Regions from separate parts of the Paenibacillus sp. cl130 genome, predicted to be linked through region 4. Evidence: riboswitches for the same ligand, from Rfam matches in the RefSeq annotation. Region 4 holds a riboswitch; each other region holds the start of a gene.
The links. A riboswitch is a leader RNA that binds a small molecule or an ion and turns the genes downstream of it on or off. The one in region 4 is predicted to bind cyclic di-AMP.

Region 1 (3,149 bases), on a different contig from region 4:
CGCGTCAATCCTCTCATAAAAGCCGCAGCAACCGCAAAACCGGAAGCAGCCGAAGTGAACATCATCATCGTGACGAACGCCATCTGTGTCAGATACGTAAGCCCGCTTTCTCCGCTATAATGTTGGAGATTCGTATTCGTCATAAAGCTGATTACCGTATTAAAAGCTAGTGATGCTTCCATATTACTGTTTCCCGCCGGATTACCGGGAAGCATTCCCTGTAAACGCAACAGCAAGTAGCTGATCGCCACAAGCACGACATTCGTTGCAATGAAACTCATAACATACGTAGTCCAACGCATGCTTTCTAGCTTCTTCAATCCTACTATCTTATAAATCAGCTTTTCTGTTCCGCCAAAAATCCGATCCGTCCGATTGGGTTCATTCGAGAATACATGATACATATAGGTGCCCACTGGCTTTACCAAGAGCAGCAATATGACGATCACAATTCCAATTTGAAGCAGCTCCATCCTTTATTCCTCCTTCAAAATGCTCCTGCGTTTGGAACAACAGACCTGCTTCCAGAGCACCAATTGTGTGCACACGTTTGCGAAAACCCGCTACCTATGATGCTTAATATTCAGATCTGTTGTTCCCGCCCGCTCTATCCCCTATAGCTGACTAGAACTTTTCAGGGTTCAGGAGTGCGTAGATTAAATACATAAACACAATAGCCGTAAGCCCAAGTATAACGATCATCCTCTTCGTCCTCCTTTAGAGGTCTGCGCATCACACCAGCGTACAAACAGCAGTATCACTCCATAACTCACAGCCATGACGAGCAGCATGTATATATCCATCATGTTTATACCCTCCGTATCGGTCCTCAGATCGCCATTCTTATTTGATCATAAAATCATAAAACAACTATGTTATAAGTGCTTATCCGTTCAGCAGAAAACCCACCTCTCCGTTCAATGTGTAGATCACATGATCCGCTCCCAATCCCCGATAAATTCCTTGTGGATTACAGCCGTGCGTAATAACATAGATCGATTCCGATGTTAGCGGCCGACATATTTGCAGGAAACGGCACGTCAGATTCAAGCTGTTCTCGAACAAATACACACTACCAATTTCTTTTTTTGGAAAATTCCATTTTCCCGCTTGCATGGTATTGATGCGGACAATGTGCTCCACACCCATTTTTTTGAGCTGTCGTTCCTCCTGGGCGCTATTCGTGAGAACTGCAAACGCCAATTTTTTGAAAATAAGCAATTTCACAAAACTTCTGCCCGCTTCATTCGGTGCAGTGACAATAATTAACCGACCTTCCATCAGTAGCTCCTCTCCCGGTATAAAAAGACAACAAAAAGAAGCCGAAGGAAAAAGGCTTTCCTCCGGCTTCTTACATATCCATGATAAAATAAACCATGGCTGCACACGGCGGTTTGTTGCCTCTCCCTGTACGCTTACGAGGTTAGCTGTCGGATTCGGACGTGAGAGTCGCCCTATTTCTGGCACTTGACCTGAAAATTCACCCCATGAGACACACGGCTTCCGAAGCCGTACAATCTCGATTGGTTCCCCCGCTTTTGCAACTGCAAAATTCAGCGCTATAGACATTTCGTTGTTGCTTCATTCAAGTTAATTTGAAATTACGTCTTGAATCATACACCCGCGCATGGAAGACTGTAAAGCTCAACTGCGGGGTTATAAATCGGCCTTTAGAGCCTAGGATATTAATAATAGCGCTTACAATGCAACTATGCTTCTCACAGCTCCTTCAATCTCTGTTTTTCATCCCTTTTCGAAAATGACAAGCATGTCAATATTGGCGTAGGGTAGAGCGTTTTTGGCCTTTTTTTGTAAAAAGAGAAGAAAATACGCTATATGTACCAGCTAAACACCGATTGAACCCGCTTTTATAAGAAGAAACACCTTAATTCGCTCCATTTGCGGTGCGATTTACTGTTTTGAACAAAATACGATTTTACAGCGGCTAAAGGCTTGATATAGCTTTTCCAAACTTGCAACCTTGCTTTTAATTGCTTACAATTTAATTGCTGAATATTGAATAAGGAGAGATACTATGACCGTTTATGAATATGATGCACACACCCTGCAAGGGAAACAAATTCCGTTATCCACATATGAAGGGAACGTTCTGCTTATCGTGAACACTGCCAGCAAATGTGGGTTAACCCCCCAATACAAAGCGCTACAAGAGCTATATGACCAGTACCATGAACAGGGGCTCGAAATTTTGGGATTTCCCAGCAACCAATTTGCCAAACAAGAGCCAGGTTCCAGCGAGGAAATTTCCGAGTTTTGCCAGATCAATTATGGTGTTACCTTTCCGATGTTCGCCAAGACAGATGTCAATGGCGATCAAGCGCACCCCTTATTTCGTTACCTGACCCAAACTGCTCCGGGGGTATTAGGGTCCAAAGCGATCAAATGGAATTTTACTAAATTCTTAATTACACGAGAAGGTAACGTATTTAAGCGCTATGCACCGCAAACCACTCCAGATAAGCTGGCGGGAGATATAGAGAAGCTTTTGCAGCAAAACTGACATCCTTCTTTATCACAGTTAATAAACGACCGGTTGTCTACCGTTGTTCTGTGGCAAAAGGATATAACGAAAAATGCTTAACAAAAAAAGCATCCCTTCACGTAAACCGTGTCAGGATGCTTTTTTAACTGAGTCTTGCATATAATGCGGTCGAGAGGACTCGAACCTCCACGGGCGTACGCCCACTACCCCCTCAAGATAGCGTGTCTGCCATTCCACCACGACCGCAAATCATAATGTAATGAGGCAACAGATTTATTATACTCTCTCATCAACTATTTGTAAACAAAAATATAATAATTATTTTATATGTTATTTTAACTAACATATATGAGCGATAAGAATATTTAATTTGACACAAAAGCTATTTAAATGTAAATATATATTACATATATTTCGAATATTTTTCGTTATCCCCAAGTAAAAAGTAAAATAACATAACATAAGGATTCACTTCGAGGAGGCGAACCACCTTGCATAAAGGCAACCGCTTGCTGAACTATGCATTATTGTTGGACCCTTCCCTACCTGTTGGTGGCTTCACCCGTTTCAACGGACTGGAGAAACTATCCCGTAACGGACATTTGAACAGTCTACAAGACCTGGAACATTACATGCTGGATGATTT
Region 2 (3,149 bases), on a different contig from region 4:
TGCGTGGCATCTGTTGTGGAGAATGTATTAAATGTGCGCTCCAGTATAAAGAATAAGATGGATTGTACCCCGAGTAAAATAAAGGCCCACAAGTAGCCAACATACATACTGCGAAGCACATACAGCCCGTAGCCCGGCTCTTTCGCACGCGGCCATGCATTCAGTCCAACCTGACGCATAAGTCCGTCACCGCCGACCAAGGAGAAGTAGAGCGCTACTGCCATGAAGAAGGTAACACCAATCTGGAACACCATAAGAAATATAAGCATGCCCTTACCGCCTGCTTCTGCTTGCAATAAAGGCAGCATGTTCATTGTCCCAGCTATACTTGCAATAAAGTATATAACGGACAGAACAATGCCGCGTACAAATGAAGTATGTCGTCGGGTGAGTGACGCATACACAATGGCAAGAACACCCAGCACAAAGCTAAATAGGGCATAACCCGCATAGGTCATCCAATTCGCCCAAAATGTTTGCTTTTCGATATAATCGGTATAGGACGACGGGGCCGAAAAGCTTTGAGAGAAGGAGCGAACATCACCGTCTTCGAAAGTAAAAGCCAATGTAAGTACCGAGGCGCCGATTTTTTTATCGTCTACGGTATACTTTAATCCACCTTCTTTTTCAGTGGTGGCGAGCTTCAAGTCCGACGGCTTAAAACCAAAGCGCTTAACCCATACTGCGGCCGCCTGCTCCTTGGCTTCAAGCGTCATGCCGTCCTCAGCTACACGTATAAGCCTGTTACGTGCTTCTTCATCCGTAGAAATATCAGCCTGTGTGTAATTGGTACTGGAGGTGATCCGTTTAAAGCTAACGACCTTCCCAGTGGATAAATCCACATGAATTTGCAGTTTGCTTTTCGCTGAGGATTCAGGCAGATCAACCCGAAAGGTTTCGTAAGGGTAATTTTTCTTCCATGTACGGTCGTACTGTTGAAGCAGTTTTTCTCTAGATAAATAACCGTACAAATCTGTTTCGGCCTGATAGGTCACGACAGGCTCCCCTGGCTGTGATTCAGTATAGCCCAACTCGGAGCGGGCAAAGTCCAATGCGTGTATGACCGCTTCTTGTTTGCTGATGACCTTTGCGTTCATTACTGATTCTGGACTCGGATTGCTAAGCGAGGGAATAAGCAATTGAAAGATAAAAAAGCAAATCAGGCCAATCCCGCCCAGCAAGCCTAATTTTTTGAAGTTGGCCGTGAGCACGACCGGTTTCCCGATAGGATTCATGAGTTTCCTCCTTAATCTGTAAATAAGAACATCCATTAAAGATATCATACTGCACAGGTTCCCGCCAACAGACCAGCGATATTCATGAAAATAGAGTGAAAGCACTTTAAAGTTCCAATAAAATAAGATAAGCTGCGATTAAACGATGCCCATTCGCAAAATAAAGCCAATTTCACGTTTTTTCGGCGAAATCGGTTTTGTGATCTGGATATAGAAGGATTATAATCTTGAGGCAATGCCTATAAAATACATAGGTAATGATATACAGTTGAGCCGAATTTCTATGAGAAAACGGGGGAACCATGTTACTGGGGTGAATTTTACAGCCGATCCTGCTGGATTGGATGTGTAAATAGGGCATACTGTGCTGCCCGAATCCGTCAGCTAACCTCGTAGGCTATGAGCAGGAACCAAGTCAGGCACTCGGTTTTCCGGTGTCTATTTTTGTGTGTATAAAAGTGTTTGGATTGGTTAGACCGCTGCGGGTGCAGATTATTCTTCCGATTGCTGTTATCCCCGGATTTTTTGATTGTATAACCCCTTTAATGGTTAAAATCCGGAGATAAAGGCAAACGCTTCGCTTCTTCAGAACAATTCTGCTTCCTTCGCTGCTGCCCGCCAATAGCACAGGGGGCAGAGTAGTGCTTGACATGCATTCTTCCTGTATTCAGGGAATGCTAATTATAGTTACTAAAGGTTTGGAAAAATCAAAAAAATTAGGGGCAACGACGATCGGAAGATCAAATGGAACGCGTAGCGGGCTTACACCGTATTAAATCACTGTTTTTATAGTTTTAAGGATTAGGAGAGAAGTGATGAATAGATGAATCCCAATGCAAGCTGGCTCCGGCTTTCTCCACCGCAGATATTCGTTGCGGGCTTTGCCATTATCATTCTAATAGGTAGTTTATTGTTAATGCTGCCGATCTCCAATACAACAGGAAAGCCACTTGCGTTTATAGACGCTTTGTTTACTGCCGCTTCCGCGACCTGTGTTACAGGGCTTGTCGTAAAGGATACGGGGACCTTTTTTACAACCTTTGGTCAAGTTGTTATCGCTGCGCTCATTCAGATCGGCGGCCTGGGCTTTATGACTATGGCTACCTTGATCGCGCTGGTGTTCAAACGTCGGATTTCCTTACGGGAGCGCCTCATTTTACAGGAAGCGATGAATCAGACCTCTGTCGAAGGAATTGTCGGATTGATTCGTAAGGTGCTGCTGTACTCGCTGGTCATTGAGGGCGTATGTGCTGCAATATTTGCGATTCGCTGGTCGTTTGATATGCCTGTAGGCAGGGCGATTTATTTTGGGATTTGGCATGCCATCTCCATGTTTAACAATGCTGGTTTTGACTTATTCGGGCACTTTCGCAGCCTGACAGGTTATGTATATGATCCGATTGTTAATTTTACAGCTATGTTCCTGATTATTTCAGGCGGCATTGGTTTTGTAGTGATGTCGGATCTGGCAGAATATCGCAAGCGCAAGAGACTGTCCTTGCATACTAAGGTGGTACTCAGCATGACGGGCGCTATGATTGTAGTCGGCACGCTCGTGATTTTTGTATTTGAGTTTACGAATCCAAAGACTCTTGGCTCGCTTGATTGGGGGGGGAAACTGCTGGGATCTTTATTCCAGTCCGTAACCCCTCGTACCGCAGGTGCCAATACACTGGACATTGCAGGCTTGCGGCAGGCTACGCAGTTTTTTATCATCATACTCATGTTTATCGGGGCTTCTCCTGGCTCTACTGGAGGCGGGATTAAGACCACAACATTCGCGCTGCTCATTGGAGCCGTGATTTCGATGCTACGGGGGCGTGAAGATATTGTACTGTTCAAGTACCGACTTGCGCAGGGACGAATTTACAAGGCTTTGACCATTACACTGCTGGGGTTGCTGTTCGTGATCGG
Region 3 (3,149 bases), on a different contig from region 4:
CCCGGATAGCGCGCCCATTCCAAGTGAGTACCTCTAGATCAATTTCATTCTTCGGGTTGCGTCGTTGGGCTTCCTCTGCAATGGCACGGACAAAATCAGCGCCTTTGCCATGTCCGCATCTTTCAGGATGCATTCCAAGACCTAGCCGGGTCACACCGATCATAGGAAAATATTGAGCAAATCCCGTCAGCTTATTCTCTTCATCCAGTACGGCAACATATTGCTCTTGACGAAGCGTGGGACTTCCAAATTCGACTTCAAGCGCCTTCATTTGTTCCCAGGGGAGCCAACCGTATATATTATAAGGTGGGTCATAGCGCCACTCACAGATTGCAGCCGCTTGATGCTCGTCCATCGGTACGATCCGATAGTTGGATATTGAGGCCGGCATGTGTTCCATCCTCCTTTTACAGGTACTTCAATCATTAACAACAGATTGTAGACAAGTTGCAGGGGAATGGCAAGCGTGTTTATTTCATACTCAAGTCGGGTATACATTCAATAAGAAGGAATTACTGCTCATATGCTCCCCCAGCGCTGACGGTAAAACCGACGATGTTCGCTAAAATTGAAACCTTTTGAGGCTTCAGTTCGTCAGTAATGATAATAATTGCTGATGTTGTGGACATAAAAAACCGCAATTCGATTCCGGCCAGAATCAAATTGCGGCTAGGGTTAGCTTGCTGTGCGTTAGTTATTCTACGTTGTCGTCATCAGGAATTTCTGAAGCTACAGAATGGTAAGCGTCTGTGCTCATAATTCTTTTTGCACCGACATAGCGGTTAGCGTAATAATTTTCGTTCAGTGAGCTAACTACTACACCACGTGAAGTCGAGGAGTGGGCAAATTTCCCTTCACCTACGAAGATACCTACATGGGAAATGCCTCTTCCTGTGGTGTTGAAGAACACCAGGTCTCCAGGTCTCATTTCATCGCGGGATACAGAAGATCCCATTTTGAATTGTGATCCGGATTGATGCGGAAGTTTAATTCCCAGTTTGTTGAATACATACATTGTGAAGCCGGAGCAATCGAATCCCTCGAGTGTAGTGCCTCCGCTTCTGTAGCTCGTTCCTTTGGCATCTTGAATGACCTGGTCCATCTTAGAGTCTGCATATGCACTGCCGCCACCGAATGTAAAAGATGTAAAGGCAATGGCAAGACCCATAGCTGCGATCGTTAGCTTCTTCTTCAAAAAAAATATACCCCTTCCAATGCCTGCGAGGTTAGCTTAAGGATTCGGTAGAAGGTTCCCCTATGACCACTCTGTTGCGAGATCAATTCACCCAAACTGGTTCCCCCGCTTCCTAGGTGCCAGGAATTAGGCTTAACTTAAGATGTGCACCTTGGAGAGCAGTATTCACAATAACGTTATTTTTGAGATAAAGGTTACAATAAAGATTACAAAGTTGTTACTATCAGTTCACTGCGATTATTGTAACAAAGACGGCTGGCTTTGGCAAATGTTTCATTGCAAAAAGTTACAAAAAAAATCTGCTCCTAATGTCCAAGGAACAGATGTTGTTAACAGTATTCAGTTATGTGTCGTTTGCGCGGATATGAATCAAGATTTTTCGACAGACGGAAATGAAGTAAAAAACATAAAGGCAGGGCTTAACTTCTACTGGAGATATCGGTATGCCATAGTCTGTACTGCGAACTGATATGCCACAGCCTGACCAGACTAGTAACAAAATGATACGATTGCTGGAGAATGAGCGCCAGCATGCCAGTCCAAATCATCGCCACGGTGCCAAATAGACCGAAGACCAGCAGCACACAAGCACCAAGCAAAAGAGATATACCGACAGCTGGAAGGAGCTGGCGAAAGAAGGCGAGCAGGGACGATAGTATGGCGTGACCACCGACAGTCCCCAGTTGCATATACAGGATGCACTGCCGAATGAACCATCCGTATGCCATCCATCCCATGACATAGGGCAACAAATGCAGCAGATAAGAGGAAGATTGAAGTGCTCCTGCTACAATAGGGTAGAGTCTCGGTACTACCCAAATGGCGGGAAGCAGCAGCAGTCCCAACTCGATGATGTAATACAACAGCGACGACATGCCATGGCGTTTCATACCCTTGAAAAAGGACAGGCTTTGCGGTTCAGTCGCATCGGTATGCAGGCTTTGATATATTCCGGCTCTAATGAAGGGAGTGATCAGTATGCGTAGTACAGTCGCCCCTAGTAGTATCCACAAATACACATGTACTTCCCGGCTGTCCATCAGAGCAATCTGGCTCTCCATCCAAAACAAGGTCTGTCCCAGCTCGTTTTGACCCTGATCAGGATAACGGAGCAGTAGCGGGATAACGGCAGACTGCACCAGCCGATAGAGAAACACCCCCCACAGTAGTCGATACAGAAATAAAATGATAACGATATAGAATCGTATGCGCACCAGCGCCCAGCCCTCTTTTATAACAGTCCGCATCTATAGACACCTCACCATGACAGACTTCCAAGCAGTGTTTCTAACAGCTTGGTTACACTTACATTCCAACGGGTTTGTTGCTTTTCGTCCAATTCGGCTTTTAGGCTATTGTTAATGTGCTTGTTCTCCAGTGCAATGGTATATAGAGGATCAAGGGTTACATAGGAAACGGGAGAAGTACTTTTGATCCGAAAAGTTGTGCTTTTGCCTGCGCCGTCCCAAGCCTTGAATATCGTGGTACCATCCTTGAAGGTAAATTGGACAGGGATCTTGGGATAATCCGCCCCTTTTTTGCTGACCGTCACGACTGCTTCATATCCATTCTCCAGCTTGTGGTTCGTGATATGATCCACCGAAAAGTCCGCCATCTGGCCGTCATATACATACTGTTCAAAATAGTGGCTCCATGAGCGTCCGGTGGCTCTCTCCACGATACGTTGAAAATCCTGGGAGGATGGATGCTTGAATCGGTACGTCTGGACGTAGGTCCGCATAATCCGATCCATTTTTTTCATACCCACCTGACGTTCAATGCCCCGTAGTACCAGCTTGCCTCGAGAGTAGGCGTTTTGCGCGTACTCAGCAGCCGAGCCGTACTTCCATGACTCGCGGTTTAGCGGCTGTGGGGAGGCTATCTGTCCCGATTGTAATGGCAAGTTGGGGGTAAGCCCATATTCTTGCTCCATAAGCCGCTCCTCTGCATAGGA
Region 4 (3,149 bases):
TGGTTTGCACCCTGAATATGATTTTGAAATTGATTTTCCGACAGATCTTCCTTATGATGTGTTTCGGCAGGGTGGCTCGACGGACAACCAGATTTTACTGCTTGGACGTCAGGGCGAGGTGAGTGAAATATCCGAAGTTTCGGAAATTGTGCGCTCAATAAGTGGTATTCACCGAGGAAAATATCATATGTATTTTCCCCAGAATAAATTGAACGCGGTAAAAGACAGGCTTCCTGCCGAAATAAGGAATTATTTTGTCAAAGAATAGACAACTATATAGAAATGTAAGTAAAAAAAGGAGATGTAAACCTTGGATTTATTCGACACTCATACTCACTTGGATGCGCCACAATTTGACGAAGATCGTGAAGAAGTTATAGCACGTGCTGTCGAATCAGGAGTAACACGGATGATCAATATCGGATTTAATCGTGAGACCATTCCATCCACTATGAAATTGGCCGAGACGTATGATTTTATTTATGCGGCAGTTGGATGGCATCCGCAGGATGCTATTACAATGCAGGAGGGCGATCTAGAATGGATTGCATCGTTATGCAGTCATAAAAAGGTTGTAGCCATCGGAGAGATCGGTCTGGATTATTATTGGGATACATCACCGAAGGATGTGCAGCATCGGGTGTTTCGAAATCAAATTGGTCTGGCTCGTGAGCTCAAAATGCCCATTGTTATCCATAACCGGGATGCACATGAAGATATTGTTAAGATTTTGCGCGAGGAAAAAGCGAGTGAGATTGGCGGAGTCATGCACTCCTTTTCGGGTAGCTGGGAAACTGCCAAAATGGTGCTGGATATGGGATTTCACCTTTCCTTCGGTGGTCCAATAACGTTCAAAAATGCCAAGCAGCCAAAAGAGGTGCTCGCACAGGTGCCGCTGGACCGTCTGCTCATTGAAACTGATGCTCCCTATCTGACGCCTCATCCGTTTCGTGGGAAGCGAAATGAGTCTGCACATGTGAGACTGGTAGCAGAGGCTGCAGCCCAAATCAAAGGGATTACAGTGGAGGAATTAGTGTCAATAACGACCCAAAATGCCCTGGAACGATTTGACATTCAATGAAAAAGTGAAGAAATCGATCAAAATAAAGAGATAGACGAAGCTAATCATGAATTTGTTGCAGGAAACTCGAGAATATTACAATATTTTAACCGAATATTTTAAAAAATGTACTTGAAACCTGCTTTACAACATGCATAGAAACAGGATATCATCTTTTCAGTGAATTGTTGTTTGAATGTAAACATCAACAAGTCATTTCATGAACCAGTCTCGCTGAGTCCCTTTTACAGGGAACGGGGGAACCGATATGGCTTACAGTACGTCCGGCATATGTGCAAGAAGGGAACGTCTCTTCCGCCAGCCGGCTCGACCGAAATTCTTTCCCCGGATGGGATTGAATAGGTGGAGGAGCCGTATTTCGATTTCTTTCTGGGTCTTCGGGGTGAATGTGAAGGCGACCGCCATGAGCGGTTGACCCAAGCTAGGGCGACTCTCTACGTCCGAACCCGACAGCTAACCCCGTAAGCGTAACAAGAGAGAAGCCATCTCGTGCATGAGTTTTCCCGCATATTCACACATGCCGGAAGCCACGAAAGAGCTCTCTAGTCTCTTTCTCTGGCTTTTTTTGTTGTGAATAAAAGAAAATCTGTCATCATACTGTGGTTAAACAGGGGAGGACAGCATGCCGCGAAGACGGGTACATGGTGCAGGACAGTCGCAGTTTGGGCTTGTCTTGTAGAAAATCTGTTATAGTCACGTCAAATCTCAACTATGTCTTACTCCAGACGGCGGGCTATGTAAGGAGGACGGAGGAAATGGGCATTTTCCAAAAAAAGGATACCCATGAGTCACGCTCATCCAGCATGTCTTACGTATTGCGTTGGAAGCAAGAGAATGTGCGCCAGGCTGCTTTGGTTGCTATTTTTCTAATCGCGCTAACGATTATGATTTTAATTCTGATGTACACGCAATCTAAAAAACAAGTCTTTTTTGTCATCGATGGCAAGGCGTCTGCGGTAGAAACCCGGGAATCCAAGCTTCAAGATTTGCTGAGCGAGCATTCCATTTCACTTCAGCCGCATGATACAGTTTCCATGCCGCTAAATGGAGCAATACAGGATGGCGATCGCGTAGTCATTAAACGTGCCAATCAAGTCAAAGTATCTTCAGGCAATGAGACGAAAAAGCTGTACACAACAGAAAATACAGTAGAAGGTGCCATTCGTACCTCGGGCTATAAATTATCATCAACGGATAAAGTTTATCCTGCGTTGGATGCCTCTGTTTCGTCTAACATGGACATAAAAATCGTCCGTGTGAAGAAACAGCAGGTCGAACAGAAAAAACAGGTGCCTTATCAGGTCATCAAAACGGCCGATCCGAGTCTTTATAAAGGCGATAATCGGGTCATTCAAAGCGGCAAATCGGGTGTGGTCGTCCAGCACGTTCAAAAGGTATATCATGATGGAAAGTTGGTATCCAAACAGCTGGTTAACAAGGAAGTTGCACAGAACCGTGTGGATAAAGTCATTGCAGTAGGAACGAAGAAAAAACCGGTCGTTCTGGCTGCTTCCGTCGGTCCCAATGATGCCGTTAAGGCAACAACGGTTAGTTCGGGCAGTGCTGTCCGTAAAGCAGGCGTCAATTTTAAATATAGCAAAGTTTTACAAAATGTCTCCATGACGGCGTATTCCTCACAGGAGCCAGGTATCGGTACACGTACTGCATCCGGCGCACGTGTCACGGAAGGACGCACCATCGCGGTCGATCCGAGTGTAATTCCAATCGGCTGGTGGGTGTATATCGAAGGGGTGGGCTTCCGCCGTGCGGAGGATACCGGTGGCGCGATTAAAGGCCACAAAATCGATGTGTATTATGAGAGTTTGAGCCGAGCCAACCAATTTGGTCGTAAGCACGGTAAAACCGTTTATGTTATCGGACCGGTAAAGCCTGAAATCAACTAAAACAGGTTGTGTATGTTGAGGGCAATGCGATAGTATTAACAACATAGTTATGCCATGCTAAGAAGAGGATATCCTCTTCTTATTTTGTTTTCAAAAGCAGGGAAAGATAAATATAGCTTGCTGTGTAGCAGTGGAGGGAAACGCAAATGATCAAGGAAGTGATC

Region 1: it holds a riboswitch for cyclic di-AMP, as region 4 does, so the genes downstream of both, BM358_RS04645 (hypothetical protein) here and BM358_RS24355 (3D domain-containing protein) in region 4, are expected to answer to the same signal.
Region 2: it holds a riboswitch for cyclic di-AMP, as region 4 does, so the genes downstream of both, BM358_RS17915 (TrkH family potassium uptake protein) here and BM358_RS24355 (3D domain-containing protein) in region 4, are expected to answer to the same signal.
Region 3: it holds a riboswitch for cyclic di-AMP, as region 4 does, so the genes downstream of both, BM358_RS25065 (C40 family peptidase) here and BM358_RS24355 (3D domain-containing protein) in region 4, are expected to answer to the same signal.

Annotation. Positions count from the first base shown of each region.
Region 1 is NZ_FOYG01000001.1:983,414-986,562, forward strand. Features, by position in the region: gene kdpA (potassium-transporting ATPase subunit KdpA) at 1-473, opposite strand, end outside; gene BM358_RS27125 (potassium-transporting ATPase subunit F) at 625-702, opposite strand; gene BM358_RS04645 (hypothetical protein) at 886-1,281, opposite strand; cyclic di-AMP (ydaO/yuaA leader) riboswitch at 1,397-1,569, opposite strand; gene BM358_RS04650 (glutathione peroxidase) at 2,036-2,521, shown strand; tRNA gene BM358_RS04655 (tRNA-Leu) at 2,667-2,749, opposite strand; gene BM358_RS04660 (urease accessory protein UreF) at 3,013-3,149, shown strand, end outside.
Region 2 is NZ_FOYG01000006.1:256,592-259,740, reverse strand. Features, by position in the region: gene BM358_RS17925 (CPBP family intramembrane glutamic endopeptidase) at 1-1,235, opposite strand, end outside; cyclic di-AMP (ydaO/yuaA leader) riboswitch at 1,497-1,649, shown strand; gene BM358_RS17915 (TrkH family potassium uptake protein) at 2,059-3,149, shown strand, end outside.
Region 3 is NZ_FOYG01000014.1:16,547-19,695, forward strand. Features, by position in the region: gene BM358_RS25060 (GNAT family N-acetyltransferase) at 1-391, opposite strand, end outside; gene BM358_RS25065 (C40 family peptidase) at 695-1,195, opposite strand; cyclic di-AMP (ydaO/yuaA leader) riboswitch at 1,201-1,338, opposite strand; gene BM358_RS25070 (hypothetical protein) at 1,615-2,442, opposite strand; gene BM358_RS25075 (M1 family metallopeptidase) at 2,454-3,149, opposite strand, start outside.
Region 4 is NZ_FOYG01000012.1:12,205-15,353, forward strand. Features, by position in the region: gene BM358_RS24345 (HD domain-containing protein) at 1-268, shown strand, start outside; gene BM358_RS24350 (TatD family hydrolase) at 311-1,081, shown strand; cyclic di-AMP (ydaO/yuaA leader) riboswitch at 1,283-1,565, shown strand; gene BM358_RS24355 (3D domain-containing protein) at 1,837-2,985, shown strand; gene rnmV (ribonuclease M5) at 3,132-3,149, shown strand, end outside.